Regions from separate parts of the Kluyvera huaxiensis genome, predicted to be linked through region 2. Evidence: predicted binding sites of a transcription regulator. Region 2 holds the regulator's gene; the other holds the start of a gene.
The links. Region 2 encodes CRP, which controls carbon source genes, mostly activating them, when cyclic AMP is high. Its sites were predicted from a motif close to ATGTGANNNNNNTCACAT; they were not measured.

Region 1: a site for CRP is predicted at 2,040-2,057, ahead of cytR (DNA-binding transcriptional regulator CytR). Genes of this name have one in related genera too.

Annotation. Positions count from the first base shown of each region.
Region 1 is NZ_JBEFLV010000016.1:75,287-78,469, forward strand. It holds gene ftsN (cell division protein FtsN) at 1-811, opposite strand, end outside; gene cytR (DNA-binding transcriptional regulator CytR) at 910-1,932, opposite strand; gene priA (primosomal protein N') at 2,084-3,183, opposite strand, start outside.
Region 2 is NZ_JBEFLV010000023.1:49,029-52,211, forward strand. It holds gene ABOC97_RS19970 (YccS/YhfK family putative transporter) at 1-1,309, opposite strand, end outside; gene crp (cAMP-activated global transcriptional regulator CRP) at 1,364-1,996, opposite strand; gene ABOC97_RS19980 (OsmC family protein) at 2,300-2,704, shown strand; gene ABOC97_RS19985 (phosphoribulokinase) at 2,716-3,183, opposite strand, start outside.

The DNA of each region.
Region 1 (3,183 bases), on a different contig from region 2:
CCAGCTGTGCACGGACGGTTTCTGCCTGTTCAGCACCTTTAAATGAACCGCACTGCACCATCCAACGGCGCTCATCTTTTTTCTCGGTCGCTTTTGGCGGCGTGGTTTCACGCACAACCGGCGCAGCGGCCTGCGTTTTAGGCTGTGTGGCTGCGGTGTGCGCAGGCGTTTGCAGCAGATCCTGATACGCCGAGTTTGCAGCCGTAGATTTTGGCGGCTGCTGAGTTTGCGTTTGACGCGGTTGCTGAACCGGCTGAGGAGCACGTGTTTGCGGCTGTTGCACCGGCTGCGTTTGCGTCCACTGCTGTTGCTGAACCTGCTGCTGCGCCAGGCGTTGGCGCTGTAGCGTCTGCTGACGCTGGGCAGCCGTTTGCTCGTTCCACGGTACTTCGGTCAGTTGTGTAGGCTGCTGGCGCATATCTGCCTGCATTTGTGCCAATAGCTGACGCTGTTCGTCGGTGAGCTGATTTGGGTTGATAACTTCCCCGCCAGCAGACGGTTCGGTTGGCGCACGGGCGCCCGGCTGGCGGCTTTCCAGCTCTTTAATGTAACGCCAGCGTTCTTCCGGTTTCGGTGGCAGCCCATTCCCCGCGATCTGGCGGTTCTGTAGCGATTCGGACTCTTCTTTTTTGTGATGCGTGATGAAGTATAAACCGCCGATAAAAGCGACCACTACCGCCGCCGCAATCGCCACCATGGCAGGAGAGACCGCCGGAAAATTACTCTGCTTTTTCCGTGTATTCCGTGAAGCGCCGTTCTTTCGCCGCGAAGGTGCCTGCTGGCTGCGGCGTACATAGTCTCGTTGTGCCACTATCGTTTCGCTGTCTTTTTCCGTTAGTTAGCCCGACATGTTACTTAAGCGGCGGGGCTTTGACCAGACGAGCAAGTCCTAAAGCGCCCGGCTTTGTATCATATTTTGCTTGTACTGCCGCGAATAATCAGTTCGCAATCCAGAAGACGCGAACCGCTATCAACAACCTGCCCGCTCATTTGGTTCAACAGCAGCAACATCGCTTCCCGGCCGATATCAAAACGTGGCTGGGAAACGGTGGTCAGCGGTGGGTCGCAAAACTCCGCCAGCGAAATGTTATCGAATCCGATAATGGACAGATCGTCAGGGACTTTTAGCCCCCGGCGTTTTGCATAGGAGAGTGCGCCCAGTGCCATGATATCGCTGTGGCAGAAGACGGCAGTTGGTGGCTGCGGTAAGGCGAGCAGCTGTTCCAGCGCCGTGGCTCCGGCTTCAAAGGTGAAGTTGCCGCGAGCGATGTAGTGAGGGTCGACGGTAATACCGCAGCGGCGCAGCGCCTGAACGTATCCCTGCAGGCGATAGTGGCACAGCGGCATCTCCTCGGGGCCGGCGATACAGCCGATGCGCTGATGTCCCAGTTCATGCAGATAGTTTACGGCATCGAATGAAGCGGTGAGGTTGTCGATATGTACCGTGGGCAGCCCCAGCTCGGGAGCAAATTCGTTGGCCATGACCATCGGCGGCAGATTGCGCTGCTCTTCGATGCTGGCGTCAAATGGGAGACGAGAACCCAGCAGCAGCATGCCATCAATCTGCTTGGTGATGATTAAATCAATGAAGGTTTTTTCTTGCTGATTCTGATGCGCGCAGTCGCCAATCAGTACCAGATAACCCTGAGCTGCCGCGGTGACTTCGATCCCCCGGATCACTTCACTAAAGAAGGGATCGCAGATATCCGGGACGATAACCAGAATGGTGCGCGATTCATTGCGCTTCATGTTACGCCCCTGCAACTGCGGGAGATAACCTACCTCCAGCGCCGCCTGCTCAACGCGGTTGCGCGTCGCCTGCGAAACTTTTTCGGGATTCATCAATGCACGAGATACGGTTGCCGTAGAGACATTCGCTTGTAGGGCAACATCTTTCATGGTTGCGGCAACAACCGGTTTTTTAGCCTTCACCTGATTTTCTCCTCGACTCACTGGCGCAGGCACATCCTTTGTGACCTGACATCTGACACACTTTTATCAGATAGTTAGGGGGATCTGTTACAGAATTTTCATCAAAAGTGTGATGATTGTTTCATTTCACGATCCCGCTCTCAACTCTGCATTAACCTTCGATAGGGTCGACGTCGAGAACCCACTTCACTTTGCGGGATTCCGGGAGCGTATTGATGAGTGCCAGCGTGCCGGTAACAATGTGCTGCAAGCGTACACGTGAGGGATGTTGTAGCAGAATCTGCCAGCGGTAACGGCCGCCGCGCTTTGGAGCCAGGGCGGGAACCGGGCCAAGTACCCACAGCTTATCGTCCGCGAGCGGGCTTGCCTGAATCAGGTTACGTAGCTGTTGCAAGAACAGCGGCGCCTGCTGGTTGTTGTGATCTTCCGCGCGAATCAATACGTGGCTGGTGTACGGCGGAAGTTGCATGGTCTGGCGCTCCGCCAGCGCCTGTTCGGCAAAGGCGTCATAGCCTTTGTATAGCAACGTTTGCAGTAGCGGATGGTCTGGATGGTGGGTCTGCAGGACCACTTCGCCCTGTTTCCCTGCACGTCCGGCACGGCCAGAGACCTGGGTATACAGCTGAGCAAAGCGTTCCGCTGAGCGGAAATCGGCAGAGAAGAGTGCGCCATCAACGTCCAGTAGCGCAACCAGCGTGACGTCGGGGAAATGGTGTCCCTTTGCCAGCATCTGAGTGCCAATGAGAATACGTGCACCGCCGCGATGTACTTCCGCCAGATGCTGCTCTAACGCTCCTTTTCGACTGGTGGTATCGCGGTCGATGCGCGACAGCGGTACGCCAGGGAACATGGGGGCTAGAGCGTGTTCAAGCTGCTCCGTCCCCAGACCGACCGGCACCATATGCGTGGAGCCGCAGGATGGGCACTGACGCGGAATAGGGCGCTGGCTGTCGCAGTGATGGCAGCGTAGATGATGCTGCGCCTGGTGCAACGTGTAGTAGCTGTCGCAGCGCGGACATTCAGCAATCCAGCCGCAGTCATGGCACAAGAGCGTAGGCGCAAAGCCTCGGCGGTTCAGGAATAGGATTACCTGATTATCGGCCTGCAGGTGCTGACGCATACGGTTAATCAGCGCCGGGGAAAGCCCGGCTTGTAGATGTTGGCCCTTCAGATCGAGCACATGCTGGGTCGCCGGGCGCGCATTCCCCGCTCGGCGGGTTAAACGCAGCATGCGGTACTTATGTTGACGCG
Region 2 (3,183 bases):
GCCCCTGCGGCGTATGGAAGTGCAGGGCGAAGGCGGCGATCACCAGGCCTGCCAGGGTTCCCGCCGCTCGGTGGAAGATACGTACCCGAGTTGCCCCATAGCCGTTTTGCGTCACCAGCAGTACCGTCATCAGGATCCAGTACGGCTTGGGTAAATGCAGGGCTGTGCCCATCAGGCTGGCAATACTCAGCATCACGCTTAGCCGCGCGGCGTTACGCAGCGCCGGGGATTTCAGCGACAGATAGCTTTTCAGCGCCGGGAAAAATGGCAGTCGGCGCTCTTTGTCAGCCATCAGATTGCGTGGATACAGCGGGCGCTGCGCGCGCAGCACTTTGGCGATGCGGCTAAAGTGCCAGGCGCAGAATTGGCCAACGGGGTTATCCGGGTGCTGGTGGGCAATTTTTTCCAGCGCGCCAATCTGCTTTTCCATCGTGAAGCGGCTGGGGTAGCGATGGTAGAGAATATCGTCTGCCAGTACGCGCAGGCGGGCGGCGACGGTCTGGGCGTTCCAGCGGATCACGGCTTCGGCGTGGCTACGTTCAACCAGTTTTTGCACCTCTTCCGGTTGATGCAGGCTAACGGAAATGTGCTCTTGTAAATCCAGCCCAACCTGAAACGCCCGCAGCAGACGCTTGTAATCGTTGTGCTGATTGGCCGCCAGCATATGCAGCTGCTGGTAGCACTGGGAGATTAAATCCACCACCTTCTGCTGACGGTTTAACAGCGGGGGCAGCGCGGTGCTGGGATCGGTATGCTGGGTCAACAGGCTGTACTTTGCTTCACAATAGTCGGCAAGTTGACGATAGAGCAGACTTAGCGATTCGCGCAGCGGCTGTTCCCGCCACATCCAGAACCACCACCAGTTGAATAAACCGAACCACAGTGTACCCAGAGCGTAGAGCAGCAACGGCTGCCAGATAGGCATATTGCCGGCGAGGCTGAGGGTGAAAATAGAGGCAATAAGCGATGCCGGCAGCAGACGCCCGTGCAGCGCGCTGATCTCCGCCGTCACGCCGAGAATCAGCGCAAGCCCGGTCAGTATTAACGGCAGCGGGATTTCATGCTCCAACAGCAACTGTACGGCAAGACTGCATCCGGCAAACAGGCAGCCACCGATAGTCAGACGTTTAAAAAAACGTTTATGCGGTGTATCAAGACCGGCGATATTGCAGCAGGCGGGAACCAGTGAAAACAGGAGGCCTTGCTGAAGGTGGCCGAGAATCAGGCCGATGGCAACCGGCAAACATAACACCAGCGTTTGCCGCAGTGCATAGTTGACTTCCGGATGGTAAATCAGCCTGCGCCACATAAGGGGATAAGTAAAAACGGCATATTGTTTAGACAATATGCCGTTTTAGCGGGATCAGCGGGTACCGTAAACGACAATGGTCTTGCCGTGTGCGGAGATCAGGTTTTGATCTTCCAGCATTTTCAGAATACGGCCCACGGTTTCGCGGGAACAACCGACGATCTGACCGATTTCCTGACGGGTAATCTTGATCTGCATACCGTCTGGGTGGGTCATGGCGTCAGGCTGTTTGGCCAGATTCAGCAGAGTCTGAGCGATACGCCCGGTCACATCCAGGAATGCCAGGTTACCCACTTTTTCAGAAGTAATCTGCAGACGACGTGCCATTTGCGAAGACAGGCGCATCAGGATGTCTGGGTTAACCTGAATCAGCTGACGGAATTTTTTATAAGAGATTTCAGCAACTTCACAAGCGGTTTTTGCTCTTACCCATGCGCTGCGTTCCTGGCCTTCTTCAAACAGGCCTAACTCACCGATGAAATCGCCCTGGTTGAGGTAAGAGAGGATCATCTCTTTGCCTTCTTCATCCTTGATGAGTACAGCCACTGAGCCTTTTACGATGTAATACAGCGTCTCTGCCTTTTCACCCTGGTGAATCAGCGTGCTCTTCGATGGGTACTTATGAATATGGCAATGAGACAAGAACCATTCGAGAGTCGGGTCTGTTTGCGGTTTGCCAAGCACCATGCGCGGTTATCCTCTGTTATAAGCTCTTCCCAGCGGCAAAACCTTGCAGCCACTGGTTGCAATAGTATCCTTCCCGTTACCTGGGAAGTCGGCTGTCGAATAGCGCCGCAGCCTGTAATGTGATGTCCTCTGCATACATGCAGTACGTTTATGTATTACCGTAGCATCCCGACTGTTTTAGCATAGCTTTAGCCGCGTGTCTCCTGGTGTCTCGCTTCAGCATGACGGGGATCGCCTTCCGTTGCGAGAATTGTTATGTGCGCGTAATCTGAGAAGAAAATTGCAACCTGGGAGTTAAAAATTATGCAAGCACGTGTGAAATGGGTTGAGGGGTTAACCTTCCTCGGTGAGTCTGCTTCAGGACACCAAATTCTGATGGACGGCAATTCTGGTGATAAAGCGCCAAGCCCTATGGAAGTGGTGCTGATGGCCGCGGGTGGCTGTAGCGCCATTGACGTGGTTTCTATTTTGCAAAAAGGTCGCTACAACGTGACCGACTGTGAAGTGAAGCTGACTTCCGAACGCCGTGAAGAGGCTCCGCGCCTGTTTACCCATATCAATCTGCACTTCATCGTGACTGGCAAAGAGCTCAAAGACGCGGCGGTATCGCGTGCGGTCGATCTCTCTGCCGAGAAGTACTGCTCCGTGGCGCTGATGCTGGAGAAAGCGGTCAATATCACCCACTCTTACGAAGTTATCGAGGGGTAATCCCCTCGACGTTAATTTCGACCTTCCATCAGACGCTGCACCAGCGGCGTCATGATGAGTTCCATCGCCAGCACCATCTTCCCGCCGGGCACCACCAGCGTGTTCATATGTGAGATGAATGACCCCTGCAGCATGGCTAATAGCCATGGGTAATCGATCCCTTCCAGATTGCGGAAATGAATCACCACAAAACTCTCATCAAGCGACGGAATACTTTTCGCGGCGAACGGGTTTGAGGTGTCTACCGTGGGTACGCGCTGGAAGTTGATATGGGTGCGAGAAAACTGCGGCGTAATGAAGTTGATGTAATCTTCCATTGAGCGCACGACGGAGTCCATCACCGCCTCGCGGGAATGGCCGCGCTCGCTGGTGTCACGGATCATTTTCTGGATCCACTCTAGGTTAACGATAGGCACTACGCCCACCAGCAGATCGACATGGCGCGCGACGTCGTGCTGCGGCGTGACGACGCCGCCGTG